DNA from 2 places in the Mesorhizobium sp. IMUNJ 23232 genome. Region 2 is predicted to be linked to the other one. Evidence: predicted binding sites of a transcription regulator. Region 2 holds the regulator's gene; the other holds the start of a gene.
The links. The regulator LexA, encoded in region 2, represses DNA repair genes until DNA is damaged. The targets are predictions, from matches to a motif close to TGTTCNNNNTGTGTTCNG.
Positions count from the first base shown of each region.

Region 1 (15,479 bases), on a different contig from region 2:
GGTCCAAATTTCGCGCCCAGATGATGACGTTGGCGATGGCTTTTTCGTCCTCAAGGGTAAGAAAGATCGCGTTTCCCTTGCCGGGCCGCTGACGAACCAGAACCAGGCCGGCAACCGAAACGCGCCTGCCGTTCTCCACCGCCCCCAGTTTTTCGTTCGGTGTAATCCCGATCCGGTCGAGTTTTCCCCGCAGAAACGAAACGGGATGTGCCTTAAGCGAAAGGCCGAGCGACTTGTAATCATGTACCACATGCTCGCCGAGCGGCATCATCGGCAGAACGGTTCGAGGCTCGTTGTCAGCGAGCCGGATTTCCGGACGATCGAACAGAGGCAACCGCTCGGCCGCGCTCTTGCCGTCGAGCGCCTGCACCGCCCACAAGGCGGCCCGCCGGTCGAGACCCAGCGAACGAAAGGCATCGGCCTTGGCCAGCTTCTCGATCTCGTCAATGTCGAGGCCCGAGCGCAACCATACGTCACGCACCGAATCATAACCGTCTCCGCGCCGGGCGATGAGCTGCTGCATGCCATTTTCGGACAATCCCTTGAGCTGATTGAAGCCGAGGCGGAGAGCATGCATGGTCTTGATGACACGCCGCATTTCGGCATGGCGCGAATTGACCCGCGCGGGATCGAAGCGAGCCCGCTCCAACGTGCACTCCCAGTTCGATAGATTGACATCCACCGGCCTTATCTCGACGCCGTGGTCTTCGGCATCTCGGACGAGTTGCGCGGGCCGATAGAAACCCATGGGCTGCGAGTTGAGGATCGCGGCACAGAAGACATCGGGATAGAACGTCTTGAACCAGCAGGAGGCGTAGACAAGAAGCGCGAATGACGCGGCATGGCTTTCGGGAAAGCCGTACTCGCCAAAACCCTCGATCTGCCTGAAGCAACGTTCAGCGAAATCCTTCGGGTATCCTCGCCCCATCATACCGTTGATCATTCGCTCACGATAATTTCCGATCGTTCCGGTACGTTTGAAGGTCGCCATGGCGCGGCGTAGCTGATCCGCTTCTCCTGGCGTGAAGCCACCGGCCTCGATGGCAATGCTCATGGCCTGCTCCTGAAAAAGAGGAACGCCAAGGGTCCTGCTCAGGATCTTCTCCAGCACCGGATTATGGTAGTCGACCTTCTCGATGCCCATCCGCCGGCGCAGATAGGGATGAACCATATCGCCCTGGATCGGCCCCGGACGGACGATCGCCACCTCGATGACAAGATCATAGAATTTTCGCGGCTTCAGCCGCGGCAGCATCGACATCTGCGCCCGCGACTCGATCTGGAACACGCCCAGCGTGTCGGCCCGGCAGATCATGTCGTAGACGCGCTGGTCCTCCTTGGGCATCGTGGCGAGCGTCAACAGCCGGCCATATTCGTCCCGAAGATGGTAATGGTCTTCGAGCAAGGTGAAGGCACGCCGCAGGCAGGTCAGCATGCCGAGCGCCAGCACATCGACCTTGAGGATGCCGACGGCGTCGAGGTCGTCCTTGTCCCACTCGACCATCTTGCGCTCCTCCATCGCCGTCTTGACGATGGGCACGATCTCATCGAGCCGGTCCTTAGTGATGACGAAGCCGCCGACATGCTGAGAGAGATGTCGCGGGAAACCCAAGATCTCGTTGGCGCGGTCGATCACATGTCTTGTCACGGAATCGGCCCTGTCGAGGCCGCCGGCCTTGGCTTCCCGCGCGCCAAGCTCGGATGACGACCAGCCCCAGATCGACCCCGACAGCGCACCGCGCACGTCGTCCGACAGGCCCATCGCCTTGGCGACCTCGCGCAGCGCCGAGCGGCCGCGATAAGAGACGACTGCGGCTGCAAGCGCGGTGCGTTTCTCGCTATACTTCTTATAGATGTAGGCGATGACGTCGTCGCGCCGCTCGTGTTCAAAATCGACATCTATGTCTGGCGGTTCGTCGCGCTCCGTAGACACGAAGCGCTCGAACAGGACGTCGGTAAGGTCTGGATCCACCTCGGTAATGCCGAGGCAGTAGCAGATGACGGAATTTGCCGCCGAGCCGCGCCCCTGGCAGAGCACCTTGGCTTCCTCACGGGCAAAACGCACGATGTCGCGAACGGTCAGGAAATAGCGCGCATATTTTTTGTCGCCGACGATTTTCAACTCATGCCTGATCAGGCCCGAAACCTTCTCCGGAATACCTGCCGGATAGCGCCAATTCGCTCCTTCCCAGGTCAGCCGTTCGAGTTCGGTTTGCGGATCGACGCCCTCTTCGGTGGTCTCCTCGGGATAGTTGTGTTGCAGTTCCTGCAGGGAAAAGCCGAGCGTTTGCGCGAAGCGCACGGTTTCGGCGAGGGCTTGGGGATGGTGGCGAAACAATCGGGCCATCTCCGCCGATGGCTTCATGTGGCGTTCCGCGTTGACGGAAAGCTCGAAACCGGCCTCGGAGACCGGAACATTCAGCCGGATGGCGGTGAGCACATCCTGCAACGGACGGCGTGCGGCCGAATGATGAAGGACATCGTTGGTCGCCATCAGCGGCAGTTTTACCGCTGCGGCAAACACGGCGGCCTGCTCGATCCGAAAACGGTCGTTTCCGCGATAATCCGGCGCGACGGCAAGCCATAGATTGCCCACGAAACGCGCCTTCAACCGGTGAAGGAGAGCAAGCATTTCATTCGCCGGCAGCGACAGGTCGGGCAGGACGGCGAGCGACATCCGGTCACCCCATTCGAGCAGATCGTCCAGCATGAGCACGGTCGCACCCTTGGGATTTTCGGGGCGTATATTCGCCTGGGTGAGCAGGCGGCAGAGATGCCCCCAGCCCTTTCGATCCTGGGGATAGGCCAGGATATCGGGCGTTCCGTCGCCGAAGACCAGACGGCAGCCTGGATGGTACGGCAGCGAGACCGGTTCCTCGCCCTCGGCAAGTCTTATGGATTTCGATTGGCTCCATGCCCGTACCACGCCGGCGACCGTGTTGCGGTCGGCGAGGCCCATGGCCGCATGGCCGAGGGCGCATGCGGTTACCACCATTTCCTCAGGAGAGGATGCGCCACGCAGGAAAGAAAAATTCGACTGGACGCCGAACTCGATATAGGGCGGCAGGACTGTTTCATGCGGTTTCGCGGCCGGAACCCTCATGCGAAGATCCCATGCATGAACCAGCGCGGTGAAGGTTTTCCAGCTTCGTAAAGGCCCTGGCGATAGAGCCAGAAGCGCCGCCCATCGACATCCTCGACGCGGAAATAGTCGCGCGGCGGGGCGTCCTCCTCACCCGGCCGCCACCATTCCGGCGCGATGCGTTCAGGGCCTTCCGAGCGGGCGATCCGGTAAAGGGCACGGCGCCAGCGGAAATTGAGCGGCGGTCCCTCCGGTATCTCCGTCACAGGCACCTCGATAGGTTCCGGTCTCGCGAAGAGGTTTATGGGCCGATCGAGGTGTTCTTTCCTGCCCTCCGGCCTGATGGAACGGCGCGGCTCACCGAAAGGCAGGTGGCTGACGGCCCGTTCCGGCCAGTGGCTTTCGACAGCGACCGGCATCGACAGCGCTCCATTGCCGAGGCGGGCGCACACACGGTCGGCGAACAGGGCGATATCGGCCTCATCGTCTGCACCGTCACCGGTGAAGTCGGCCTGCGGGGTAGAGAAGGGAGCGACAGAGAGCACCGAAAGGCGCACGAGATCGAAGCCGTAGCCGACATCGATCGCGCCGTTCAGGGCCGTAAGCCGCTCATGAAACAATTTCTGGATGAGCGCCGGCTCCCGCATCGGCCGTGACGTGGAGATGACGATGCGGCGGACCTCGCCGTCAACCCGGAACAGGAACAGCATCAGCGACCGCGCGCCCTCGCAGCGGCGCTCCAGACCCGCCTTGAGGCTTCCGGCAAGCATTTTGACAAGGAACTCGATGTCGTCGGCGAGCATGATCGGCTCGGCAAGATGGCGTTCCGCCGAGAGCGGCGCGACCGGCAGGCGCGGTGAGATCGCTTCCTCGAGTTGGCCGAGCGCCTGGTCGAGGCGCAGGAGAAGGGTGGAGCCGAAGCGGCGCGCCAGCGGCGCGCGCGGCGCCACCATCACCGCGCCTACCGTGCGCAGGCCGACACTTTCGAGACTGGAGCAAATTCCCGGATCAACGCGCAGCGCCGTAAGTGGCAACGGCGCCAGCAATTCCTCCTCTTCCCCGGGAGCGACGATCAGATCTCCGCCGAAACGCGCCGCCGCCCAAGCAGCACCAGGCGTCGAGGCGAGGCCGGCGCGGATTTCAAAACCCTGGTGAAAGAAGCGGGAGAGCAGGTCGTCCATCATGCCGCGCTCACCGCCGAACAGATGCGCGCAGCCGGTGATGTCGAGGAAAAGCCCGTCCAATCCATCGAGCGCCACCAGCGGCGTGTAGCGATCGCACCAGTCGGCGAGGCCCTCCAGCAGACGCCGATCAGCTTCCGGCTCCGCCTCGACCACCTCGATGTTCGGGTGCATGGCGCGCGCCTCGCCGACGCCCATGCCGGGCTTGAGCTTCAATGCCCTAGCCAACGTGTCGAGCGCTGCGACGCGCTGGGTATTGCTGTCGCGATGGCTCAGCACCAGCGGCAATGCCTTGACGGAACGGGAACGCCACGACCTGCCGAAGCGCTGGCGGCGCAGCCTGTCTGTCGGCAGATAGGGAAACCACAACGCCAGTATCCTTTGCGGGCTGGTCGCGTCTTTCCTGGAATGCATCATCGGTCCACTCCAGCGTGAATTCGGCGGGGATCGCGGTACGGCTCTTGCTGACGGTGACCTGGAAGGCTGGCGGACCGATCGAGCCGGCGAGCGGTCCCGCAAGGGTTAAGCGCGCCGCAGCCGGCGCCGGCGCCACCAGCAGGCGGACCGGTGCGGCTGTCGGTTCCGGTTCGCTAGCCGCGCGGACGAGGAAGAGTGGGCGTCCCACCAGCAGCGCGCGCCGATGCAGGCGACGGGTCGCCGTCAGGTCGAGGGCGGGCGAAGAGCCACGGATTTCGAGCAGGACGGCAAGGAAAGCGTCAAGCCGCGCCGCCTCCTCGGCAATCCACAGAGCGTCGGCCAGCTTTTCCGCCTCGGCGATCAGCAGGTTTTCCGGCTGGAGGCCGAAACGCGCTGCCAGCCCCGGTGCATACGGCCGACCCGCTTCGCGGAAAATCTCCGACGTGCCGATCCACAGCAGCGGCGCGGCCGCGTCCGGGGCCGGCAGCAGGCGCAGAAGCGCCAGCACGAAACCCGCCGCCGCACCCGTCTCGCGAACCGCGCCGGCATGCACCTCGATCAGCCCGGCGGCGGGCAGACCGCCGCCCAGCGCAGCGTCGAGACGCTCCACGCCCGTACGCAGAACGGACGGGCCGGCGGCGTGGCGCGGCGCAACGCCCTTCCAGCCCGTGTCTTCCGGGTTCTCGAAGCGCTCGGCCAGCCGGCCTTCGATCTTCGCGATTTTGTGACGCAGGTCGCGAACGACATCCCGCGCCACGGCCATAGACGCCATGACGGTCATCCGATCGGGTATTGTTCCTGTTATGTTCCTATTGATTCCAGAGCCCGACCGGAGAGTCAAGCATATCAATTAAAGAATTTATTCCTCTGCCGAGGTCCGTTTACCGCTTGCCCGCGCGAGCCCCTCGAAACCGGCAGACCAAAAGGCTATATGCGCCCGAAAAGGACGATGAATGGCCCGCATCTATCAGACCCGCGCTTGGCACGACCAGCTTTCTCCTTCGATCGAGGAATTCGAGCTGATGGCGCTTGAAGCCTATGCGCACCTGCCCGAGGATTTTCGAACCCTCACGGGCGAGGTGGTCATCCAGATTGCCGAATTCCCGACCGACGAGATCATGGACGACCTGTCCCTGGAGACCCCCTTCGACCTGCTCGGCCTGTTCGAGGGGCGCGGCATCGCCGAGCGCTGGAACCCGGCGACCGGCGAGGGACCGAACCGGGTCACCCTCTATCGCCGCGCCATCCTCGACTACTGGGCCGAGAACGAGGAGACATTGGGCTCGATCGTCAACCACGTACTGATCCACGAGATCGGCCACCATTTCGGCCTCTCCGACGACGACATGGAGAAGATCGAGGAGAACGTGGAATAGCCCGGAGGTTCCGGCTCCCCGCGCGAACCAGCGACTCGACTCAGTTCATCGCCGACGGAAAATAGCGGCTGCCCAGCGAATAGCGGCTACCGGCATAGGTAAAGGTATTGACTGTCGCGATCGCCTTGCCAGACCAAGTGCGGCGGTTGAGCAGCAGGCAGGGCTCGCCGACGCCAATCGTCAGATGCTCGGCCGCAAATTCATCCGCCGGCACCGCCGAGATGACCTGTTCGACCTCGGTCAGCGGCGTCGACGCCTGCAGATAGTCGTAGGTGGTCATGCCCGAAAAATCCTGGCGGTGATATTCGGGCACGAGTTGGGCGTTGACGTAGCGCTCCTCGAGCTGAACCGGCACGTCGTTTTCGAAATGCACGACGATCGAATGCCCGACCGGCCGCCGGCCGGAGAATTCAAACGCCACCAGCAGTTCCGGCTCCGGCTCCGCGATCAACTCGGTAACCACCACGACGGCGCGATGGCGACTGCCACGTGAACGGATTTCGCTGGCGATATTGGCGATCTCGATCAGCGTCGATTGCGGTTTCGGCGGCGCCACGAAGGTGCCTACGCCCTGGATACGCAGGAGATGGCCTTCCGAGGTCAGCTCGCGCAGGGCGCGATGCACCGTCATGCGCGACACGCCAAGCGCGCTCACCAATTCGTTTTCCGACGGCAGGCGGCGGTCCTTCGCCCATCTGCCGTTGCCGATATTGGCGAGCACGAAATCCTTGACCTTTTCATAAAGCGGGCTCGCCGTGTCCGGCAGGGCGACGGCGGGTTCATGGGCAATGGACTCGTCGCGATCGGTCATCGCGAAAACCCTTCCGGGGCCATGCGGATTATCGTCTTCAGCCCGGCACTTTGTCCGGCAAGCAGCCGGCTGTAGGCGGCGGGGATATCGCCGATGCCGATCTCCTTGTCGATCAGCCGCAAGAGCTGCGGCTGAATCGCCGGCAGCAGGCCGACGGCCTCGCCGAGTTCATCGGCATAGACGTGGCAGCCGACCAGCGAAATTTCGCGCTCGACCAGCAGGTTGGGATCGAGGTCGAGACGTCCGTGGGCGATGCCGACCAGTCCCAGCGTGCCGCCGCCCGCGAGCAGGTCCACCAGCGCCATGATTGCCGGCACGCTGCCGGTCGCGTCGAGCGCATGGCGTGGCGGCGGCCCGCCAAGAGCGGCCGCGACCGACGCCTTGCCGAGATCGACGGTTTTCGCGCCCGTCACCTCGGCGACCAGCGCGGCGCGCGCTGCGTTACGGTCGGCCACCAAGACCTGCCCGTCATGCAAGTGGGAGAGCAGAAGCGCGGCAAACCCGCCGATCGGACCGCAACCGGCGATCAGGACAGGCTCCCCTCTCGGTATATTTATCCGGCTAACGGCATGCAGCGCCACTGCCACCGGCTCAGCCATCGCCGCCACACGCGGATCGAGCGCGGCATCGTGGCGGACAAGCAGATGCGCCGGCAGGACAGCTTCCTCGGCGAAACCACCGTCGCAGACTTCGCCGAGAAAACCCAGCGTCTCGCAGACATTTTTCCGGCTCGCCCGGCAGTTCGCGCAGGTGCCGCACCAGTAGCGCGAATCGGCGACGACATGATCGCCCGGCGAAAATTCCCTCACGCCCTCGCCGACCGCCATGACCACGCCGGCGAATTCGTGCCCGGCCGTGCTCGGACTGCGAGAAATCCACTGGCCGGTGCGGAAATTGTGCAGGTCCGAGCCGCAGATGCCGGCAGCAGCCACCTTCAGCCGCACCCAGCCTTGTTCCGGCTCAGCCGGAGCCGCGACGTCCTCGACGCGCAAATCGCCAGCCGCGTAAAGCCTCGCCGCCTTCATCGCCTACACACCCTTGGGCAGGTATTTTTCACGCACCGCCGACACCGCGTGCTCGTGCGAGGAAAAGCCCTCGTAGCGGGCGAGCGTATGCGCGGCCTTCGCGAATTGCGGATAGGCCGCCGCAGTGACGTAGCCGATCGACGAGCGCTTGATGAAATCGGTGACCGACAATGGCCCGCAGGTACGCGCCCATCGGCTGGTCGGCAAAACGGCGTTTGGCCCGAGGCCGAAATTGCCGATCGACACCGGCGTATGCGGACCCATCAGGATCTCGGCTGCCTCGGTGATATGGCCAAGATGGGTGAAAGGATCGGTGGAAAGAATCTCCAGATGTTCCGGCGCATAGTCGTTAACGAAACGATAACTCTCCTCGATCGACGGCGTCAGCACGATGCCGCCATAGGCGCCGGTCAGCACGGCGGTGGAGAAGGCGACGCGCTGCTCGGTCATGCGCGCCCAGTGTTCCGGCAGCGCGGCCAAGGCTTCCTCGGCGACACGGCGGCTGTGTGTCACCAGATAGGCGGACGAATCCGGCCCGTGCTCGGCCTCGATCAGCAAGTCGAGCGCCGCCAGTCCGCCATGCACGCTGTCATCGGCCAAAATGATCGCCTCGGACGGCCCAGCGGGCAGGCCGGGATCGATGGTTCCAGCCAGCAGCCGCTTGGCCGCCACCACCCAAGGGCTGCCGGGGCCGACGATCTTGAGAGCCTTCTTGACCGTCTCGGTGCCGTAGGCAACCGCCGCCACGGCCACTGCGCCGCCCACCTTGTAAACGGTCTCGACACCGGCAATGCGCGCAGCGACTAGTGTAGCCGCGTCGACCGAACCGTCCGGAGCCGGGGGCGTCACAATGGCAAGCTCCGGCACGCCGGCCACCACGGCCGGAACCGCGGTCATCATCGTCACCGAGGGAAACGCTCCCTTGCCGCGCGGCACATAGAGTGCGACGGAACGAATGGGCGAAAAACGGTCGCCGGCATAGGCGCCGGGCCGCATCTCCTTCAGCCACATCGCCTCCGGCCTCTGCTCCTCGTGGAAATGCCGGATATTGTCGATGCCGAAGCGGATCGCCTCGATGACCTCCTTGTCGACCAAGGTGAAGGCGCGGTCGAACTCGGCTTCCGTCACCTTCAGCGCGCCGGGTTTCACGTCGGACTTGTCGAACTCCCGGGCAAAACGCAGCAGCGCCGCGTCGCCTTCCGTGCGTACAGCCTCGATGATCGGTTTCACCTTCTCCATGAAACCGGAAAGATCGGTCTCCGAGCGCTTCAGCAAGGCCTCGCGCCGGTCGGGGTCGAGCTTGGCGAGTTCATGAAAAGAGACGTTTTGCATGGGCCGGCTTCTGGTCACTTCGACTTGAGGAAAATTTCAAGCCCGACCAGCCGGTCGAGCAGGACGATGGCGAGCCCGGAGCAGGCGATAAACACCACCGAGATGGCGGCAAGGTCGGGTGTGATGATGGAGCGGATCGAATTGTAGATCTGCACCGGCAAGGTCACGATGCGGGCATCTGTCAGGAGCAGGCTGACCAAAAACTCGTTCAACGCCAGGATGAACATCAGCAGCGAGCCGGTGATGACGCCGGGCATCACCGCCGGCAGCGTGACGAAGAAGAACACCTGCAGCGGCGGCGCGCCACAATTCGCCGCCGCGAGTTCGAGGTCAGGGTCGAGGCCGGCGGCACTTGCCGTGACAGCCCAGATCATGAAGGGCAGGTTGATGACGCAGCAGGCGATGCCTACCGGCCAGAGCTGGCCCAGAATGCCGGCATTGCCGAAGATGAGCATCAGTCCGATGCCCGAGCCGATCAGCGGGATGGTGAAGGGCAGAAGCAGGTAGGTCTGGATCGTCCGCTCGAAACGCACCCCATATTTGGCGAGCGCGATGCCGGCCAGTGTGCCGGCCGGGATGGCGACGACAGTGCACACCGCCGCCACCCACAGCGTTCGCAGAAGGGCGCTTCGCAAGTCGCTTGCCTGCGAGATCGCCGCATACCATTTCAGCGACAAGCCGTCGGGCGGGAAGGTGATGATGTTGCCTGCGGTGAAGGACGCGCCGAGCACCACGACCGTCGGCGCCGACAATGTTACGATCGCCACGACGACGAAGGCCCATAGCACCAGTTTTTTGGACAGCGGCTCCCTCATCGGCGCTTCCTCGACACGGCAAGCGTGCCCGCGCCGAACAGCGAGAAAACCAGGCCGACGACGATCGATCCCAGCGCCACCAGCATCAGCGCCAGCGTCGCCCCGAGCCCCTGATCCGAGGTACGGAAAAACTGGTCGTAGATCGCATTGGCGATGAAATCCTGCGAACCGCCGCCGAGGATGGCCGGCACCGCGAAATCGGTGAGCGACAGCGTCATCACCACCACGCCGGCGCCGATGAAACCCGGCCGGCAGAGCGGCAGCACGACATAACGGAAGCTGCGCGTCCAATTGGCGCCGAGCGAGCCGGCGGCTGCTTCAAGTTCTTCCGGGATGGCCGTCAGCGCCGGCGCCAGCATCAGCACGGCAAAGGGCAGCATGTACTGCACCAGACCGAAGAGAACGGCCGGATAATTGTAGATCAGTCGCATAGGCGGGATGCCGATCAGGCCGAGCGCTTCGTTCACCATGCCCTGGTTGCCCAAAATGATCAGCCAGCCATAGGCACGCACCACCTGGCCGATAAAAAAGGGCAGGAACAGCGCGATCAGCAGGATCTTGCGCAGCGCCGACGAGCGGGCGCGCACCATCAGATAAGCATAAGGAAAAGCAAAGATCAGCGTCACGACGGTTACGATTACCGCCGCCAGCAGGCTGCGCCATGCGACCGCGGCGAACAGCGGCTCGGTCATGGCGCGGCGGTAGTTTGCCAGCGAATAATCTTCCGAAAACAGAAACGTCGTGGTGTCCAGCGTACGCAGGCTGGCATCCGCCATCTGCGCCAGCCCGAGCACCAGCAGTCCGACCAGCAGCACTGCCGGCGCCAGCATCAGATACGGCGTGGCGCGCGCCATCCGCCTCGGCCAGGCGAATGCCGCCAAGGCTTCCAGCGCATCCATGATACGCCATGTCAGGGGGTAGGCTGTGCGTGATATCGCCATCAAATTCCTGATTCACATAGGCGCCGGCGGTGCGGCCAGATCAGCCTCCCCCTTAAGGGGAGGATCGACGAGGCGGCATAGCGAAGCAAAGCCGACGAGGTGGGGTGGGGTCGCTTCAGGATGGAGCACCTTTTGAACGACCCCGCCCCTCGTCAAAACCTTGCGTTCGCTCAGCTTTCTCCACGACCCTACCCTCCGCTATGGCTCCGGGCGTTCGAAACTCGAAAAGCCAAATCGTTGGCTTTTCGCCGGCCTACGGCCGGACATTTCTCACCCCTGCATGATTGCCTTGAATTTTCCGAACCAGTCACTCTCGTTCTCGACCTGCACCTTGGAAGATATGCGGATGAGGTTCTTGAAATCCTCTTCCTTGGTCGGATAGGACGGGTCGCCGACGAGATCCGCGGGCGGCGTCAGGCCGGGCACGACGCCGGGCAGGCCGAGACCGTCAAGCCACACCTGCTGCGCGTCCTTGGTCAGTGCGAAATTGATGTATTGCTTGGCCCAGTAGAGTTCGTTCTCCGGCAGGCCCTTGGGGATCCAAAGTCCGTCGGTGTCGAACTTGCAGCCTTCCTCCGGCACGACCCACTTGATGTCGATGCCGTTCTTCTTGGCCTCGCGGGCATTGGTGGAGATGGTGCAGGCGGCATCGATCTCACCGTTCTGGAACCAGGTGGTGAAGTCCGGATCCTCGCCGAGCAGCGGCTTCTGCTCCTTCATCTTGGTAATGAAATCCCAAGCCGGCTGCATGTTCGCCGGAATGTCCTCGAGCTTGCCGCCGCCGGCTACCTGCGCCGGGAAGTGGAACCCGATACCGTCATTGTAGAAGGCGACCCGGCCCTTGAACTTCGGGTCGAGCAGGTCTTTCCACGACTTAGGCGCGCCATCCGGGAACGCAGCCGGCCGGTAGGCCAGCACATAGACATAGCCGTAGGTGTTGACGATCGGATAGCCGTCAAGCCCGACCGGCTTGGCGAGGTCGGTCACGTCCTTCAGGTTGGAGAGATCGGACAGGTCTTCCGTCACACCGCGCAGCGCTGATTTGGTCGCGTTGGTGGTCGTGTCCCAGTTGATGTGGATCGGCGGCACGCGCTTCTGCGCAACAGCCGCCCAGACCTTCGGCTGGATCTCGTTGTCCTCGGTGAGGTCGTGGCGGACCGCGATGCCGGTCGCCTTGGTGAAGGGATCGGACACGCCTGCCTTCAAACTGTCGACCCAGCTTCCGCCCCAGGCGCGCACGATGATTTCGGCCGGCTTTGCCGGCTCCTGCGCAGAGGCGCCGCGCAGGCCGAGCGCGGAAGCGCCGCCGAGTGCTGCCGCGCCCTTTAGCAAGGTACGGCGATTGACATAAGGCATGGAAAGCTTCTGCTCTTTCATTGTCGTTCTCCTCTGGTTTGTTTCTAATTGGCTTCAGGCAAATACAAGCACGTCCCGGACATTCCAGCCGAGGAAGACTTTCGAACCTATCTCATGCTGGGAATGGCCTTCGGGGTCATGGTCGAAGACCCGGAGCACGATGCCGGCAAGCGCAGGCACCGCAACTTCGTAGACCATCCGTTCGCCTTCGAAGATCGCGTCGGACACCGTGCCGGCCAGCATCCTGTCCAGCTCGGTAAGGCGCCCGGCCTCATCCGCGATCCGGATTTGCTCGGCGCGTATTGCGCCTGAGACGCCTTGGCCGACAGCCAGTGGCGATTTCGGATCGCCGATCGATCCCTCGATCTCCACCTCATCGCGGACGAACGACACGCGGCCGCTGTCGACCCTCTGCACCGTTCCCGTCAGGAAATTCGTGACGCCGATAAAATTGGCGACAAAAGCGTTATGCGGCTGCCGATACGTGGCGGCAGGGCGGGCGATCTGCTGAATCTCACCCTTGTCCATGACGATGATCTCGTCGGAAACCACAAGCGCCTCGCGCTGGTCATGGGTCACATTGATAGTGGTCACGCCGAGCTCGCGCTGGATACGGCGGAATTCGAGCTGCATCTCCTCCCGCAGTTTGCGGTCGAGCGCGGCAAGCGGTTCGTCAAGGAGCAGCAGATCCGGCTCGAACACGAGCGCGCGGGCAATCGCAACCCGCTGCTGCTGCCCGCCGGAAAGTTCGTGAATCCGCCGTCCGCCATAGCCGCCAAGCTTCACCAGTTCGAGGTAACGTTCAACTTTCTCGGGGATCGTGCGGGCATCGCGCCGCCGCATTTTTAGCGGAAAGGCGACGTTTTCGGCGGCGGTCATGTGCGGAAACAGCGCCAGCCGCTGGAACACCATGCCGATCGAACGCCGGTGTGGCGGCACCGCGCTGACCGCCTCGCCATTGATGAAGATTTCGCCGGCGGTCGGCGTCTGGAAACCGGCGATCATCCGGAGCAGCGTCGTCTTGCCGGAGCCGGACGGGCCGAGGATGGTCAGGAACTTACCTCTCGGCAGATCGAAGGACGCCTCCTTCACCGCATGGACTCCATCGAAGTCCATGCCGACATTTCGCACCGCAACTGCGATCGGAAGGGCGTCAGCGCCCTGACCGGCCGCCATTGCCGAGATCGCCTCCTGCATTTGCGTTTCCCTAGCTGATCAAGCGGCGAGCAACCATAGGGTCGTTAACTCGTATATACAAGTACGTACAAGCTGAAATCCGGTCGACATCGGGAGTCCGTCTCGACTTCAGACTGAAGCCAGATAGCCGCCGTCGATCGGTATGCAATGGCCCGCGACATAGGCCGAGGCATCACTCGCCAGGAAGACCACCGTTCCGCCGATGTCCTGCATTGTTCCGAAGCGTTTCTGCGGAATTTTCGCCAGCATCGCCTCCTGCCAGCCTGCATCCCGGTAGAAAACGTCGGTCATGGCAGTGTGAAAATAGCCAGGCGCGATGGCGTTGACGCGAATGCCGAGCGACGCCCATTCGGTGGCGAGCGCCCGTGTCATGCCAAGCAGCCCGGTCTTCGACGATCCATAGGCAACCGCGGTTGGGATGCCGACATAAGAGGTGAGCGAGCACAAATTGATGATCGCTCCACCTTTGCCCCCGGCCACCATGCATTTCGCCGCCGCCTGTGCCGCGAAAAAAGCCCCCTTCAGGTTGGTCTCGACGATCCGATCCCAAAGGGCTTCATCGACCTCAAGCGAGGAGCGGACTTCTTCATATCCGGCATTGTTAACGAGAATATCGAGGCCGCCCAGCGCCTTAACGGCTTCGTCGATCGCCGCTGCGGACGTCGTCACATCGCTGATGTCCTGGCTCTGGACAACGCAGTTGCGGCCCAGCGCTTCAATCTTTGTCCTTGTTTCCGTTAGCGAATCCAGGCTCCGCGCCGAGATGGCTACATCGGCGCCGGCGCTGGCCAGCGCCTCTGCTATGGCTTGCCCGATACCGCGGCTTGCGCCGGTCACGAAGGCCTTGCGGCCGCTGAGGTCGAAAAGAGTGGTCATGCCAAAGCCTGGAAGAGCGGGTGCGTTTGCCCGCCTCGGTAGCGGAACATGAAAACAGGGAACTTGTCTATACATCCATACCCTGTTGAATTGCGGCCAATGCCTTGATCGGTCTGGATTTCGCCGGGCCGGTGCGATAGGCGGGCTTGAACCAATGAAAGCAAGCCTCGTGCCCATATCGCCAAAAACCCTGATCGAGATCGGCCTTGCCGCCGGCAGTGAAATCATGGCGGTCTATGCAGACAGCACGTTTCGCCATATCCACAAGGGCGACGGCTCGCCGGTGACGGAAGCCGATCATCGGGCGGAAGCCGTTATCCTTCAGGCACTTGGCTCCGAGGCGGGCGACATACCGGTCGTTGCCGAGGAGGAGGTTTCGGCCGGCCGCGTTCCGCCGGCCTCGGAAAAATTCTTCTTGGTCGACCCGCTCGACGGGACGCGCGAATTCATCAACCGCAACGGCGAGTTCACGGTCAATATCGCATTGATCGAAAAGCATAAACCGGTGCTGGGCATGATCTATGCACCGGCGCTCGGACAGATTTTCGTGGCAGTGAACGGCGCCGCCTGGCGGGCGGATGTGACCCATGGCCTGGCGGGAGAGTTGCGGCCGATCAAGGCACGGCCGGCGCCAAAACGCCTCGCCGCCGTCGGCAGCCGCTCGAATTGTACTGACGAAACAATGGATTGGCTGAAACGCTTCGATGTCGAGGGTTTTGTCTCGCGCGGCTCCTCGCTCAAATTCTGCCTGGTCGCCTGCGGCGAGGCGGATATCTATCCGCGTTTTGGCCGCACCATGGAATGGGACACCGCGGCAGGCGACGCCATCCTGCGGGCAGCGGGCGGGATTACCACGACCATCGGCGGAATTCCGCTAAGCTACGGAAATCGCGGGGCTTCTAGCGGCGACGAGTTCGCCAATCCGTCCTTCGTCGCCTTCGGCGACCCCGCCTTGCGCGATACGGGCGGCACGCCCGTCATGAGCACGTGAAGCCGTCGCAGACCTTGGTCATGCTTGTAAAACCGGGGCAAATCAATCGGATAGAAGGGACACAGCGCGATTCCGGCGT
Region 1 is NZ_JBIRCY010000032.1:66,406-81,884, reverse strand. Features, by position in the region: gene ACH196_RS22280 (error-prone DNA polymerase) at 1-3,103, opposite strand, end outside; gene ACH196_RS22275 (DNA polymerase Y family protein) at 3,100-4,542, opposite strand; gene ACH196_RS22270 (ImuA family protein) at 4,484-5,452, opposite strand; gene ACH196_RS22265 (metallopeptidase family protein) at 5,634-6,056, shown strand; gene hutC (histidine utilization repressor) at 6,097-6,867, opposite strand; gene ACH196_RS22255 (zinc-binding dehydrogenase) at 6,864-7,892, opposite strand; gene hisD (histidinol dehydrogenase) at 7,896-9,224, opposite strand; gene ACH196_RS22245 (ABC transporter permease) at 9,239-10,039, opposite strand; gene ACH196_RS22240 (ABC transporter permease) at 10,036-10,980, opposite strand; gene ACH196_RS22235 (PotD/PotF family extracellular solute-binding protein) at 11,251-12,357, opposite strand; gene ACH196_RS22230 (ABC transporter ATP-binding protein) at 12,391-13,512, opposite strand; gene ACH196_RS22225 (SDR family NAD(P)-dependent oxidoreductase) at 13,642-14,409, opposite strand; gene cysQ (3'(2'),5'-bisphosphate nucleotidase CysQ) at 14,564-15,400, shown strand.
Region 1: ACH196_RS22270 (ImuA family protein) is a predicted target of LexA. The motif match lies at 5,474-5,491, and genes of this name have one in related genera.

Region 2 (15,479 bases):
GCGAAGCCTATCGCCGGGTCGGCCGCGACGACGCGACGGTGACCACACAGGTCATCGACCTCGGCGACAACCGGGTGAACGTCGTCTTCAACATCCAGGAAGGCGATCGCACCAAGATCGCCGCGATCAATTTCGTCGGCAACAACGCCTTTGGCGATCGCCGCCTGTCCGACGTCATCGCCACCAAGCGCTCCAACTTCCTGTCGTTCCTGATGCGCGACGACATCTATGACGAGGATCGGCTGCGCGCCGACGAGGAATTGCTGCGCCGCTTCTATTTCAACCGCGGCTATGCGGATTTCCGCGTCGTATCGGCATTCGGCGAGCTCGACGAGGCGTCGAACCAGTATACGATCACCATCACCGTGGAAGAGGGTGACCGCTACACCTTCGGTGACATCACGGTCGACAGCACGATCCCGGACGTCAACACCGAAGAGTTGCAGTCGGTGATCGAGACCCATGCCGGCGACGTCTACAATGCGAAGAACGTCGAGGATACGATCATTGCGCTGACCGAACGGGTTGCCGGCCAGGGCTATGCCTTTGCCCAGGTGACGCCGCGCGGCGACCGCAATTTCGAGAACCACACGATTTCGGTGACCTACGCGATCGACCAGGGGCCGCGTACTTATATCGAGCGCATCGAGATCCGCGGCAACGCGCGCACGCGTGACTTCGTCATTCGTCGCGAGTTCGATCTGAGCGAAGGCGACGCCTTCAACCAGGTTCTGGTCCAGCGCGCCAAGCGGCGGCTGGAAGCTCTGAATTTCTTCGAGCGCGTTGACATTTCCACCGCCCCCGGTTCCGAGCCGGATCAGGTCATCCTGGTGGTCGATGTGGTGGAAAAGTCGACGGGCGAACTGTCGATCGGCGCCGGTTACACGACGGGCGGCGACTCTCCCGGACCGTCCGTCGAAGGTTCGATCACCGAGCGGAATTTCCTCGGCCGCGGCCAGTTCATCCGCTTCGCCGCGGGCGTGGGCAAAGATTCGCGAGACTTCACCTTCTCCTTCACCGAGCCTTATTTCCTCGGGCGCCGTATTGCCGCCGGTTTCGACATCTTCCGGAACACGCGCAACTACGACGACTATGACACCGAGACGACCGGCGCGACCGTGCGCTTCGGCTTGCCGATCACCCAGGCTTTGACCACGCAGACGGCTTATACTTTCCAGCAGGAAAAGTATGAGCTCGACGACGATTGCGAGCCGAACGCCCCACCGGATACCAATCCGTGCGGCATTTCGAATGCGATCATTGAGGGTGCGGAAGACAGCCCGTGGTACAAGTCGTCAATCTCGCAGTCGTTGATCTACAACACCATCGACGACATGAAGACCCCACATTCCGGTATCTATGCGACCCTTACGGGCGAGTTCGCGGGCATCGGCGGTGACGCCAAATACGTAAAAGTCACCGCTCGGGGTTCGTACTACAAAACGCTTTCGGAAGAATACGATATCGTTGGAATGGCGCTGGCCGGCGGCGGCTACATCGCCGGTTACGGAAGTGAGTCCAATCTGCGTATCTTCGATCAGTTCCAGAGCAATGATCGTATGATCCGGGGCTTCGAGTACAACGGCATCGGTCCCTACGACGATGGGACGAGTGACAAGGATCATATCGGCGGCACGACGTATTTGAACGCGACTCTTGAAGCGCAATTCCCTGTGCCGGTCATTCCCGAAAGTTTCGGGCTTCGCGGCGCGGTCTTTGCGGATGCGGCGACGCTTTTCGGCAACAGCATTTCCAGCAGCGTCGTTTCGGACGTCGCAGGCGATGGAATGGATTGGCGTGCTTCGGTGGGTGCGAGCCTGATCTGGGCCTCGCCCTTCGGTCCGCTGCGCGTCGACTATGCCCTCCCTGTGGTCAAGCACGACAACGACCAAGAGCAGAATTTCAACTTCGGCATGTCCACCCGCTGGTAGATGAAATGACTGTTCCGGGCACGGCAGCCCGGATCTGAAGGCCCGCATGTCCGATACTGAATTCTTCGTGGCGGCGCGGCGCTACTCGGCGGCGGAGATCGCGGCGCTGACTGGCGCCGAGATCAGGACCGCCAGTCTTGCCAACGTCCAGATAGGCTCGATCGCCGCCGCATCCGTCGGCGGCGACGGGTCGCTGGTTTTCGTCGAGGGCAAACGCAACGCGGCGTTGATGGACGGACTGTCGGCTGCGGCAGTGTTGTGCACAGAGGATGTCGCCGACCGGACGCCGGCTGGAATCGCGGTCCTGGTTACGTCCCGGCCGCAATACGCCTTTGCGATGGTCGGCCGGCTGCTCTACCCGGATGCCGCATCCCCGGGAACCGTGACCGGCGAGACCGGCGTCTCGGCCAGGGCTCATGTCGATCCTTCGGCCCGCCTTGAAGAGGGCGTCGTGGTCGAGGCGGGCGCGGTCGTTTCCGCCGGTGTCGAGATCGGCGCCGGCACCATCATTGCTCCGAACGCCGTCGTCGGGCGCGGCTGCAAGATCGGCCGCAATTCTTACGTGGGTCCGAACGCCGTCGTCCAGTACGCGTTGCTCGGCGACCGCGTGATCATCCATGCCGGCGCCAAGATCGGTCAGGACGGGTTCGGTTTCGCGTTCGGAAAATCCGGCCCCGAGCGGATTCCGCAGATTGGCCGCGTGGTTATCCAGGACGATGTCGAGGTCGGCGCCAATTCGGCGGTCGACCGCGGCGCGCTCGGCGACACGGTGATTGGCGAGAACACTAAGATCGACAATCTCGTGCAAATTGCGCACAACGTCCGCATCGGCCGCAACTGCGTGATCGCCGGATTGTCCGGTGTATCCGGCTCGGTGACGATCGGCGACAACGTCATGATCGCGGGCGGCGTCGGCATCGCCGACCATCTCACCATCGGCAGCGGCGCACAGCTTGCAGCGCGCAGCGGCTTCATGCATGACGTCCCGGCGCGCGAAATCTGGGCGGGTTATCCGGCCAAGCCGATCGGTCAGGCGATGCGCGAGGTGGCTGTTCTGGCAAAGCTCGCGAAGCCCAAGGGGAGGAAGCAGGACGATGGCTGACGCGGCTCCCGCAGCGATGGAAGCGGTCGATATTCTCGGCGTCATGAAGCTTCTGCCGCATCGCTATCCGTTCCTTCTGGTGGACAGGATCATCGATATCGACGGCGACAATTCGGCTGTCGGCATCAAGAACGTGTCGATCAACGAACCGCATTTCCAAGGCCATTTTCCCGGCCAGCCGGTGATGCCGGGTGTTCTCATCGTCGAGGCCATGGCGCAGACGGCTGGCGCCATCTGCATCCGCAACCGAGGCTCGGATACGCCGGCGATCGTCTATTTCATGACCATCGACAACGCGAAGTTCCGCAGACCGGTCGTGCCGGGAGACCGGCTTGAAATCCACGTGAAAAAACTGAAGCAGCGGGGCACTATCTGGCGTTTCGCCTGCGAAGCGCTGGTCGACGGGGCGAAGGCGGCGGAGGCCGAAATATCCGCCATGATCGCGAACTCGCCCTCCTGAACCGGAAGATTATGCAGAACGACACATTCATCCATCCGCAGGCACTTGTAGAACCGGGCGCCAGCATCGGTGCCGGCGCGCATATCGGGCCTTTCTGTCACGTCGGACCGGAGGTGGTGCTCGGCGAGCGCACGCGGCTGATCAGCCACGTCGTCATTACCGGCGCGACGACGATCGGCAGCGACTGCACCATTCACCCGCAGGCCGTTCTCGGCGGGCCGCCGCAAAGCACCGGCCACAAGGGCGGCCGCACGACGCTGACGATCGGCGACAAATGCATCATCCGCGAATTCGTGAGCATAAACACCGGCACCGATTTCGGCCGTGGCGCTACGACGATCGGCGACAATGGGCATTTCCTCGCCTATGTCCACATCGCCCATGACTGTGCGATCGGCAACAATGTGACGATGACCAACGGGGCAACGCTTGCCGGCCATATCGAAGTCGGCGACTTCGTCGGCATCGGCGGCCTGAGCGCGATTCATCAGTTCACGCGGATCGGCCACAACGCTTTTATCGCTGGCGGCTCGATGATCCTTGGTGACGTCATTCCTTATGCGATGGTCGGCGGCAACCGCGCGACGCTGCGCGGCATGAACGTTGTCGGCATGAAGCGATCCGGCGTTCCGAAGGCCGAAATCCTCAAGCTGCGGCAGGCCTACAGGATGCTCTTTGACCGCACGCACCCGCTTGCCGAGAATATCGAGGCGGCGCGGGAAAAGTTTGCGGACTCCGTCTATGCGATGAAGGTCATCGACTTCCTCACCGCGCGCGGCAAGAGGCAATTTACCCTTCCGCCGCTGAAAGGGGCGGCCGATGACGACGCCGACGACCAGGACTAGCCGGCCGCTGGTCGAGCTTGGTCCGGCCGATAAGGTCGCAGTCGTCGCCGGCAGTGGAAGACTGCCCGTCAATATAGCCGAAAGCCTGGCCATGCATGGGCATCCGCCGCTGGTGTTGCGGGTGCGTGGTGAGGCTGACAACGGCGCGGCATTCGCCGCTTTCGAAACAGATGAGATCGGCCTTGGCGAGTTCGCCGAAATGGCCCCGCGCCTGAGACGCCGCGGCGTGACCCACGTCGTGCTGGCGGGCGGCATAAGCCGGCGGCCTGCCTGGCGGGAGATACGTCCCAGTTTCTCGCTGTTCCGCCATCTGGCAAAAGTACTCACAGCCTTGGCGCGCGGCGATGACGGGCTGTTGCGCATCCTCGTGAAGGGGATCGAGAGCGAAGGGTTTCGTGTCGTCGGCGCGCATGAGATCGTGCCGGACCTGCTTGCGGCCGAAGGCCCGATGACCCGCGCCAAACCCCTCAAATCCGACAGAGCCGATCTCGACGCCGCTTACGCCGCCGCGCGGACCATCGGCGCGCTCGATATCGGACAGGGAACGGTGTCGATCGGTGGCAGGGTGATCGCGGTCGAGGGCGTCGAGGGAACGGACGGCATGCTGCAGCGCGTGCGCGACCTGCGCGGGCATGGCCGCCTGGCGGGCAAGACCCGTGGCGTGCTGGTGAAATGCGCCAAGCCTGGGCAGGAACTGCGCGCCGACCTGCCGTCGATCGGTCCCATGACGGTCGAGGCAGCGCACGCGGCGGGTTTGGCCGGCATCGGCGTCGAGGCTGGCCGCTCGCTTGTGCTCGACAGCACCGAACTGGTGGCGCGCGCCGATGCCCTCGGCCTGTTCGTGATCGGCCTGCCGCAAGGCGGACCGGCATGACCGCTGGGCGTCCGCTCAAGATCGCGGTGATCGCCGGCGAAGAGTCGGGCGACCTCCTTGGCCATGATCTGATCGAAGCGCTGCGCCGCGCCTCGGGCCGCGACGTGGAACTCATGGGCACCGGCGGGCGACATCTGGAATCGCTCGGCCTGCGCTCCCTGTTCGATGCTTCCGAGATCGCGCTGATGGGGGTAGGGGCGATTTTACGCGACCTGCCGAGGCTGATCCGACGCATCGGCCAGACGGCCCGCGCCATCGTTGCGGCCAGGCCGGATTGTCTTGTCACCATCGACAGTCCGGAGTTTTCGCTGCGTGTCGCCCGCAAGGTGCGCGCCGCCGATCCCAGTATTCCGATCGTCCACTATGTCTGCCCGTCGGTATGGGCGTGGCGGCCCGGCCGGGCGCCGGCGATGCGGCCGTATGTCGATCATATCCTTTGCCTGCTGCCGTTCGAGCCGGCCGAACTCGAACGGCTGGCGGGTCCGCCGGGTACTTTTGTCGGCCACAGGCTGACCACTGATCCGGGCATCGCGATTGCTGCCCACATGCAGAAGAAACGGCAGGTTTCCCCACCGGGCGAGCCGCGCAACCTGCTCGTCCTGCCGGGATCGCGCCGCAGCGAAGTTAGCGCGCTGCTTAGTCCGTTCGGCGAGACGCTTGCGCGGCTGAGGGCGCGCGGGCATCGACTGAAGCTGTCCTTGCCGACCGTGCCGCATGTCGCGGAGATTGTGCGTAAGGCCACATCCGACTGGCCGGACAGACCGGAGATCATCCTCGACCCGGAACGCAAGTGGCAGGCCTTCGGGGAAGCCGACGCCGCGCTGATTGCCTCGGGAACCGTCTCGCTCGAACTCGCCCTTGCCGGCGTACCATTCGTCTCCTGCTACAAGGTCGACGCGGTCGGCCGGCTGTTCCAGCATCTGGTCACGGTCTGGTCGGCGCTGCTGCCCAACATCATCGCCGACCGTTCGATCGTGCCGGAGTTCTACAATTTCTACGTCCGTCCCGAGCATCTGGCGCGCGATCTGGAAGCGCTGTTTGCCGACACGGGAATGCGCGCCTGGCAGAAGGACGGTTTCGCCGAAGTGGCGCGGCGGATGCGAACCGAGAAGCCGTCGGGGGAACTGGCGGCGGAAGTGGTGTTGAAGGCAGTAGGCAGTAGGCAGTAGGCAGTATCTTTCACTACTGCCGACTGCCTATTTCCGACTGCCCTATCTCTTCGCTATCGGCACGAAATCGCGGATCGTCGGACCGGTGTAAAGCTGGCGCGGCCGGCCGATCTTCTGGTGCGGATCTTCGATCATCTCTTTCCACTGCGAAATCCAGCCGACCGTGCGCGCGACGGCGAACAGCACGGTGAACATGGTGGTGGGGAAGCCGAGCGCCTTCAGCGTGATGCCCGAATAGAAGTCGACGTTCGGGTAGAGCTTCTTCTCGATGAAATAATCGTCGGTCAGCGCGATCCTCTCGAGCTCGATGGCGATGTCGAGCAGCGGATCGTCCTTGATGCCGAGCTCGCCGAGCACCTCATGCGCGGTTTTCTGCATGATCTTGGCGCGCGGATCGTAGTTCTTGTAGACGCGGTGGCCAAAGCCCATCAGCCGGAACGGATCGTCCTTGTCCTTCGAACGGGCAATGTATTCCGGGATGCGGTCGACAGTGCCGATCTCGCCCAGCATGTTCAGCGCCGCCTCGTTGGCGCCCCCATGCGCCGGGCCCCACAGGCAGGCGATGCCGGCCGCGATGCAGGCGAAGGGATTGGCGCCGGACGAACCGGCGAGGCGAACGGTCGAGGTCGAGGCGTTCTGCTCGTGGTCGGCATGCAGGATGAAGATGCGTTCCATGGCGCGCGCCAGCACCGGGTTCACCTTGTATTCCTCGCACGGTACCGCGAAGCACATGTGCAGGAAGTTGGCGGCGAAGTTCAGCTCGTTCTTCGGATAGATGAACGGCTGGCCGATATGGTATTTGTAGGCCATGGCGGCAATCGTCGGCATCTTGGCGATCAACCGGATCGACGCGACCATGCGCTGGTGCGGGTCCGAGATGTCGGTCGAGTCATGATAGAAGGCCGACAGCGCCCCGACCACGCCGCACATCACCGCCATCGGATGCGCGTCCCGGCGGAAGCCTGTGAAGAAGCGCGACATCTGCTCGTGCACCATGGTGTGGCGGGTCACGCGATAGTCGAAATCGTCCTTCTGCGACTTGGTCGGCAGTTCGCCGTAGAGCAGCAGGTAGCAGACTTCGAGGAAGTCGCTGTGCTCGGCCAACTGGTCGATCGGATAACCGCGATGCAGCAGCACGCCTTCGTCGCCGTCGATGAAGGTGATTTCCGAGTCGCAACTCGCCGTCGACGTGAAGCCTGGGTCGTAGGTGAAGGCGCCGGTATCCTTGTAGAGCGCGGCAATGTCGATCACATCCGGACCGACGGTGCCCGATCGAACCTTCAGCTCGTGCGTCTTGCCGTTGAATTCCAGTCTGGCGGTGGATTCGCTCATACGGATACCCCTTTGCTATGAATTCGGGATAGCGGCGAGGCAACGCCGCCAAACGGAAGAGAAGCCGAAATGAGAATGACGATCCTGCTCCCGGCTCGGTTCCGCGAAAAGTCTGATGTGGCCGCAATGTTGCACCGCAACAGGACGGTTTCAATGGCTCTCGATAGGACCAGGGAAATGCTAATCGATTTGATCTCCAATGCGTGCCAAGCTTTCCTCGCGTCCCAGCACGGCCAGTACATCGAACACGCCGGGGGACGTGCTGCGCCCCGTCAGGGCGGCGCGCAGAGGCTGCGCCACCGCACCAAGCTTGTGGCCGTGAGCCGCCGCGAAGTCTCGGATCGCCGCCTCCGTCGTCTGCGCCGTCCAGTCTCCCCCGACATTCTTGAGCGCGGACCACGCCCCAGCGAGCACAGTTCGCGGACGTTCGCCGAGCAGCACCGCGGCCTTGTCGTCGATCGCCAGCGGCCGCGTCGCAAACAGATATGAAGCGCTGTCGGCCAGTTCGACGAGTGTCTTGGCCCTCTCCTTGAGACCCGGCATCGCGGCGGCAAGTTTCGCCTTCTGGTCATCGTCCAGCCCCGCCGCGAGCGGGCCTGATGTCGACAGATGCGGCAGTGTGGCGACGAGGATATCGGTGAGTGCGCCGTCGTCCATCCGCCGCATGTAGACGCCGTTCAGCGCCTCCAGTTTCTGGAAGTCGAAACGTGCGGCGCCCCGGTTGACGTCCTCGATCTCGAACCAGCGGATCATGTCGTCCATCGACATGACTTCGTCGTCGCCATGGCTCCAGCCGAGGCGCGCCAGATAGTTCAGCAGCGCGGCGGGCAGGTAGCCCATCGACCGGTAGGCCTCGACGCCGAGCGCGCCGTGCCGTTTCGACAGCTTTGCTCCGTCGGCGCCATGGATCAGCGGGATATGCGCCATGACCGGCACTTCCCATCCCATCGCGTCGTAGATGACCTGCTGGCGCGCGGCATTGGTCAGATGGTCGTCGCCGCGGATGATATGGGTGACGCCCATGTCGTGATCGTCGACGACGACCGCGTGCATGTAGGTCGGATTGCCGTCCGAACGAAGGATGATGAAATCGTCGAGATCCTTGTTGGGGAAGCGCACGTCGCCCTGAACGCGGTCGCGGACGATCGTTTCGCCTTCATGCGGCGCCTTGATGCGGATGGCGCCCTTGACGCCTGCCGGCGCTTGCGCCGGATCGCGGTCGCGCCAACTGCCGTCATAGCGGGGCGGACGGCCCTCGGCGCGCGCCTTCTCGCGCATGGCATCGAGTTCCGCGGGGGTCTCGTAGGCATAGTAAGCCTTGCCCATGCGGACGAGTTGCTCCGCCACCTCGCGGTGGCGCGGCGCGCGCTCGAACTGCGAAATCGGCTCGCCGTCCCATTTCAGGCCCAGCCAGGTCAGCCCGTCGAGGATCGCCGCCGTCGCCGCGTCGGTGGAACGCTCGCGATCCGTATCCTCGATGCGGAGAAGCATCTGGCCGCCGGTATGCTTGGCGTAGAGCCAGTTGAACAGCGCGGTGCGGGCGCCGCCGATATGGAGGTAGCCGGTGGGCGAGGGGGCAAAACGTGTGACGACGGGGCGGGACATAAAGATTTCCGAAGGAAGAAGACCGCCCCGCGCGTCCGCGCCGACGGTGCATGGAAAAAGATTGGCGTTCATGTAGCATAGAAGGTCGGGGGTGCAAGGGCGCAGTCGCAGCCTTGCACGATGCGCCGCAAAACCTTGGCGCCGGTTGAGTGAAAGCCATGTCGGAGGTGTCGGCAGGCGATCTGAACGAACGGTTCCTGTTCCGCAAGATGGACATGGAGGCCGCGGCCCGCTCTGTCCCCGCGACATCCCGCGAGCTTGTCGTCGTGCCTGCGCGCCGGACCTGGATCGAGCAGTGGTCGCGCGCGGGAAAAACCTTGCCGCCCGTACCCGTCATGGCGGCCCGGGCGGCCGTCGTCCTGCAATACGCGGCTACGCTTGAAGGGGAGCGCGGGACGCTGTTTCTGCTCGTCCCGGTATTTCTCGCTGCCGGCGCCTTCGTATATTTCGGTCTGCCCTTCGAACCGGGTTTCCTATCGATTTCGGCCGGTCTGTTAGCCTCCGTTGCTTCGGCGGCCTTTTTGCCGCGCGGACGCATTCCGCAACTGACGGCACTGGCGGTTATGCTGACCTTCTGCGGCATCCTGCTGGCCAAGGGCGAAACCTGGCGCATGGGCACCAAAATGCTCGGCGGCGATGTGTCGACCCGCATCACCGGGCGCGTCGTCAGCATCGAACCGCTGTCCAACGGCCGCGCCCGGCTGACCATTGATCTGATGGCGACCGAGCGGCCGAAACTTCGCTATGCACCCGACCGTATCCGCGCGACCGCTCGCAAGGCGCCGGCGGGCATCGAGGCGGGTTCCATCGTCAATGGCCTCGTCCGGCTGCGGCCGCCCTCCGGGCCGGTGCGCCCCGACAGCTACGATTTCTCCTTCGAGAGCTATTTCGACGGCATCGGCGCGAGCGGCTATTTCATGAAGGGACCGGAACTGGTCCCGCGGCCGGATCCGGGATTCGCCGACCGGATCGGCACGCTCATCGAGAATGCCCGAAACGACATCGCCGCACGCATCCGGCAGCGCATCGGCGGCGCCGAGGGCGAAATCGCTGCCGCGCTGGTCGTCGGGGTGCGCGCCGGAATCCCGAACGACGTCAGCGAGGCTTTGCGCCGTACCGGCCTCTACCATATCATCTCGATCTCCGGCCTGCATATGGCGCTTGTCGCCGGCGTGGTCATCGGCGCGCTGAGGGCCGGATTCGCGCTTTTCCCCGGCATCTCGTCGCGCCGTCCGGTCCGGAAATATGCTGCACTGGCCGGTCTCGCCGCCATCGCCGCTTATCTCGCCATTTCCGGCGGCGAGGTCGCGGCGCAGCGCAGTTTCCTGATGCTTGCCGTCATGCTGATCGCGCTGATTTTCGATCGGGCGGCGCTGACAATGCGCAATCTGGCGATCTCGGCGATCATCGTGCTGGCGATCACCCCGCACGAGGTCATTGGCCCAAGCTTCCAGATGTCCTTTGCCGCGACCGCGGCGCTTGTCGGAGCGTACGCCTTCTGGACAGAACGACGCAGCGGCACCGGATCATTTCATCCCAGAAGAGGCCTGGTTTCGCTTGCGGCGCGGCGTGCCTGCGCGCTTGTCGTCGGGTTGCTGCTCACCTCCCTGGTCGCCGGTCTCGCAACGGCGGCCTTCGGCGCCTATCACTTTCAGCGGATCGCGCCGCTCAGCCTCGCCGCCAATCTGGCCGCGATGCCGATCGTGTCGCTGCTGGTCGTACCCTTTGCGGTGCTCGCGTCTGTCGCCATGCCGTTCGGCTTCGACGGGCCGTTCCTCGACGTGATGGGCAAGGGGATCACCGCGATGATCGAGGTCGCGAAATGGTTTTCCGCGCGCTCGCCGATCGATGCGGTCGGGCTGATATCGGGAAAATCCGTGGTTCTCCTGACTATTGCCCTGATCGTCGCGACCGTCGCAACAACCTGGCTGCGGCTTCTCGCGTTGCCGTTTGCGCTCGCCGGTCTTTTGACGCTGGGCGCCACGCGCACGCCTGACGTGCTGGTGTCGGAGGACGCCCGACTGGTGGGGTTTCTCACCGGCGAGAGGCTGATGGCGGTCAACAGGCCGCGGCCAAATGTCTTCACGGCGGAGAACTGGAAACGAACCTTGCAGGCCGACGGTCTTCATAAGCCGACGAAGGATTTTGGACCGGATCCGCCGATAGCCTCGATCGCAAGTGAAACGGTGGAGACTGGAGGTCAGAAAGGCAACGGATATGGCAATAGCGGCAACGTCACTTCGTCCGACGCGTCCTTGTCGACAAGGCTGGTAGCTTCAGTTCAAGGCCCGAATGCCGACAATTTCACGGCTGCTTCCTTCGAAGAGAGCGCCGCGGACGATTCAGTCCGTGCCTTCCTGTGCGACGACATAACCTGCCTCGGCTGGCATCCATCCGGAGCCGCGATCATTCATACGTCAGACCCAGAGGAAGCCAGGATCGCCTGTTCCTTTGCCGGCGTCATAATCCTCGACGACGCGACCGTGCCGTTGAAATGCGCAAATCCTGCCGTCGCCGTCGTTACAAAGCGAGAACTCGCCCGCCACGGAAGCGCAGCGGTCTACCTGTCTCTGGGCAGTGACGATGCCGCCGAGGTTCACTTTGCCATCGGCTCCGCCGATCGCCCGTGGCACAGCAACCGCATATTCTCCCGCGAGGCCCGCGGGCTTCCGCCCTACCAGCGCAAGATGCCCGCCCAAGCGCCGACGGAAAATCAGTAGCGCCGGATCAGGCCAACCAGCCTGCCTTGCACCCGGACCCGGTCCGGGCCGTAGATGCGCGTCTCGTAAGCCGGGTTGGCCGCTTCCAGTGCGATTGATGCGCCCTTCCTGCGGAAGCGTTTCAGCGTCGCTTCCTGGTCGTCGACCAGTGCCACGACGATCTCACCGGGCGTGGCTGTATTGGCATTGCGGATGATCACCGTGTCGCCATCGAGGATGCCCGCCTCGATCATCGAGTCGCCCTTGACCTCAAGCGCGTAGTGTTCGCCGCCGGACAGCATTTCGGGCGGCACCGATATGGAATGCGTCCGATGCTGGATCGCATCGATCGGCACACCGGCCGCGATGCGGCCCATGACGGGGATCGTGATCCCGGAACCGACATCGTCATTGCCGGCGGAGGGAGTGCGGGACGGTTCGGCCGACCGCTTGCCAAGACTACCCTCGATCACGCTTGGTGAAAATTTCCGGGCTGCATTCAAGCCGGGGGCGATCGAATCGGGCAGTCGGAGCACTTCAAGGGCCCGCGCCCGGTTCGGCAGCCGGCGAATGAACCCGCGTTCCTCCAGCGCCGTGATCAGCCGGTGAATGCCGGATTTCGACGCCAGATCAAGGGCTTCCTTCATTTCGTCGAAGGAGGGCGGAATACCGGACTCCTTCAATCTCTCGTGGATGAAAAGCAGGAGTTCGTGTTGCTTGCGTGTCAGCATCTCGGCCCCATCAAGAATCGCACCAAAAACAAAACCAGAACAAACACTATCTGTTCCAGTTGTGTTCCGCAACCGTTAAATATCGGGTTAAGATCCGGGCAACCAAGAAATCAAAATCATGCGTCGGTGCTCTCCGGTCGAGACTTGGCCCGGTTGCCGCGGAGGAGATCGTGGATATCAGGCCTCTTCCCACAAATCGCCCAGCAACTCACGGTCATAGCCAGAACTCGCCCGGAAAAGTTGCCGCGTATAGGCATGCTCGAACCGTCCGGCGGCCAGGTCGGCGCTGGTCAGGGTCTCGAGGATGCGGCCTCGGTTCATCACCGCGACGCGGTCGCACATGTAGGAAACGACAGCCAGATTGTGGCTGACCATGATGGTGGTGAAGCCACGCTCGCGTCGCAGGCGCCGCAAGAGGTTGAGCACTTCCGCCTGAACGGAGACGTCGAGCGCCGAGGTCGGTTCGTCGAGGAGAAGACCGCGTGGCTCCAGGATGATGGCGCGGGCAATCGCCACGCGCTGGCGCTGGCCGCCGGAAAGCTGGTGCGGAAACCGAAAACGGTGTTCGGGTTTCAGTCCGACATCTGAAAGCGCGCGTTCGACGCGCTTTTCCACGTCGGACAGCCCATGGATGCGCGCCGGTTCCGACAGCACCTTGTCGACGGTGTGACGCGGGTGGAGCGAGCCGTAGGGGTCCTGAAAAACCATCTGGATCAGCCGCCGCTGCGCATGGCTGCGCGCCGGCGCGACCGCGTTTCCGCCGATGCGGATCGTTCCGGAATAGTCGGCGATCAGGCCCGCTACGGCGTTCAGCACCGTCGACTTGCCCGATCCGGATTCGCCCACCAGCCCGAACGCCTCGCCCTCGGCCACGGCCAGCGAAACGTCGCGCACGGCATCGAGCCGGCGCGCGCCTTTGCCGAAGCTGATGCCTAGATTTTCGATCGCGATCATCGGCGCGGTCATCTTGCCCAGCTCGCGTCGCGTTGCAGGACGGGCAGTTCCGGCCGGTCGTCGCCAAGGCGCGGCGAGGAAGCGAGCAGGCCTTTTGCATAGGGATGCTGGACCCGGTGGAGGTCGCTCGCCTTGACGGTTTCGACCACCTTGCCGGCATACATGATCATCACGCGGTCGCAGAAGGCCGAGACCATGCCGAGGTCGTGGCTGATGAGGATCAGGCTCATGCCGCGCTCGCGTACGAGGTCGTCGAGGATCGCCAACACCTGGAGCTGCACGGTTACGTCGAGCGCCGAGGTCGGCTCGTCGGCGATCAGCAATTGCGGTTCAGGGATGAGCATCATGGCGATCATCACGCGCTGGCCCATGCCGCCGGATAGCTGGTGCGGATAGAGGTGGTAGACCGCCTCCGGGTCGCGGATCTTTACCGCCTTCAGCGCCTCGATGCTTTTCGCACGGGCAAGCTTGCGATCCCTGGCGACATGCAGCCGGAACGCCTCCTCGATCTGCTGGCCGACCGTCATCACCGGGTTGAGCGAGAATTTCGGATCCTGCAGCACCATGGATATCCGCTTGCCACGGATCTTCGGCATCTCCTTTGCAGGCACCTGGAGCAGGTCCAGGCCCATGAAGGAAAGCCGGTCGGCGCTGACGCGGCCGGGCGGCGGGACGAGCCGCATGATCGAGCGGCCGGTGAGCGACTTGCCGGAGCCGGATTCGCCGACAATGCCCAATCTTTCGCGGCCAAGCGAAAAGCTGACGCCGCGAACCACGTCCATAAAACCCTGATAGGTCGGGAAGGTGACTCGCAAATTCTCGACGTTGAGGATCGGTTCGCTCATGAGCGCTTCGGGTCCAACACGTCGCGCAGGCCGTCGCCGAGCAGGTTGAAGCCGAGGCTGACGACGAAGATGGCGATGCCGGGGATCGTCGCCACCCACCATTGGTCGAGCAGGTAGTCGCGGCCGGTGGAGATCATGGCGCCCCATTCCGGCGTCGGCGGCTGGGCGCCGAGGCCGAGGAAGCCGAGGCCGGCGGCGGTCAGGATGATTCCCGCCATGTCGAGCGTCATGCGCACGATCACCGAGGCGGTGCAAAGCGGTACGATATAGTGCCAGATGATGCGGAAGCGGGAAGCACCTTGCAGGCGGGCAGCCTTGACGAAATCGGCGTTGCGCACGGTGATCGTCTCGGCGCGTGCGATACGGGCATATGGCGGCCAGGAGGTGAGGGCGATGGCGATGATGGCGCTTTCCAGCCCCGGCTTGATCGCCGCGACGAAGGCGAGCGCCAGGATCAGCCGTGGGAAGGCGAGAAAAATGTCGGTGATGCGCATCAGCACAACGTCGACCGCCCCGCCGATGTAGCCGGAGATGGTACCGATCAGCAGGCCGATCGGCACCACGATCACCACCACCATGATGACGATGGTAAGTGTGATCCGCGCGCCCCAGGCGACGCGCGAAAGGATGTCGCGGCCGAGTTCGTCGGTGCCGAACCAGTGCTCGGCGCTCGGCGGCTGCAGTCGTGTCGAGAGCGACTGCAAGGTCGGCGACTGCAGCGGCAGCACCGGCGCCAGCACTGCGACAAGGATCAGCGCCAGCACGATCGCGAAGCCGACCATGGCCAAGGGATTGCCTCGAAAAGCCAGCCAGTTGCGATACCAGTGGCCGAACGAGGCCTGACGGCGCGAACCGGGCGTGTCGGTGAGCAGCCAGTCGCGCGCGGTCATGTCCGCGCCCTCGGGTCGAGCAGCCGGTAAAGCATGTCGCAG
Region 2 is NZ_JBIRCY010000060.1:1,048-16,526, reverse strand. Features, by position in the region: gene bamA (outer membrane protein assembly factor BamA) at 1-1,931, shown strand, start outside; gene lpxD (UDP-3-O-(3-hydroxymyristoyl)glucosamine N-acyltransferase) at 1,978-3,033, shown strand; gene fabZ (3-hydroxyacyl-ACP dehydratase FabZ) at 3,026-3,493, shown strand; gene lpxA (acyl-ACP--UDP-N-acetylglucosamine O-acyltransferase) at 3,505-4,338, shown strand; gene ACH196_RS30360 (LpxI family protein) at 4,313-5,212, shown strand; gene ACH196_RS30355 (lipid-A-disaccharide synthase) at 5,209-6,381, shown strand; gene gltA (citrate synthase) at 6,424-7,713, opposite strand; gene gltX (glutamate--tRNA ligase) at 7,894-9,318, opposite strand; gene ACH196_RS30340 (ComEC/Rec2 family competence protein) at 9,477-12,038, shown strand; gene lexA (transcriptional repressor LexA) at 12,032-12,748, opposite strand; gene ACH196_RS30330 (ABC transporter ATP-binding protein) at 12,926-13,714, opposite strand; gene ACH196_RS30325 (ABC transporter ATP-binding protein) at 13,711-14,547, opposite strand; gene nikC (nickel transporter permease) at 14,544-15,437, opposite strand; gene ACH196_RS30315 (ABC transporter permease) at 15,434-15,479, opposite strand, start outside.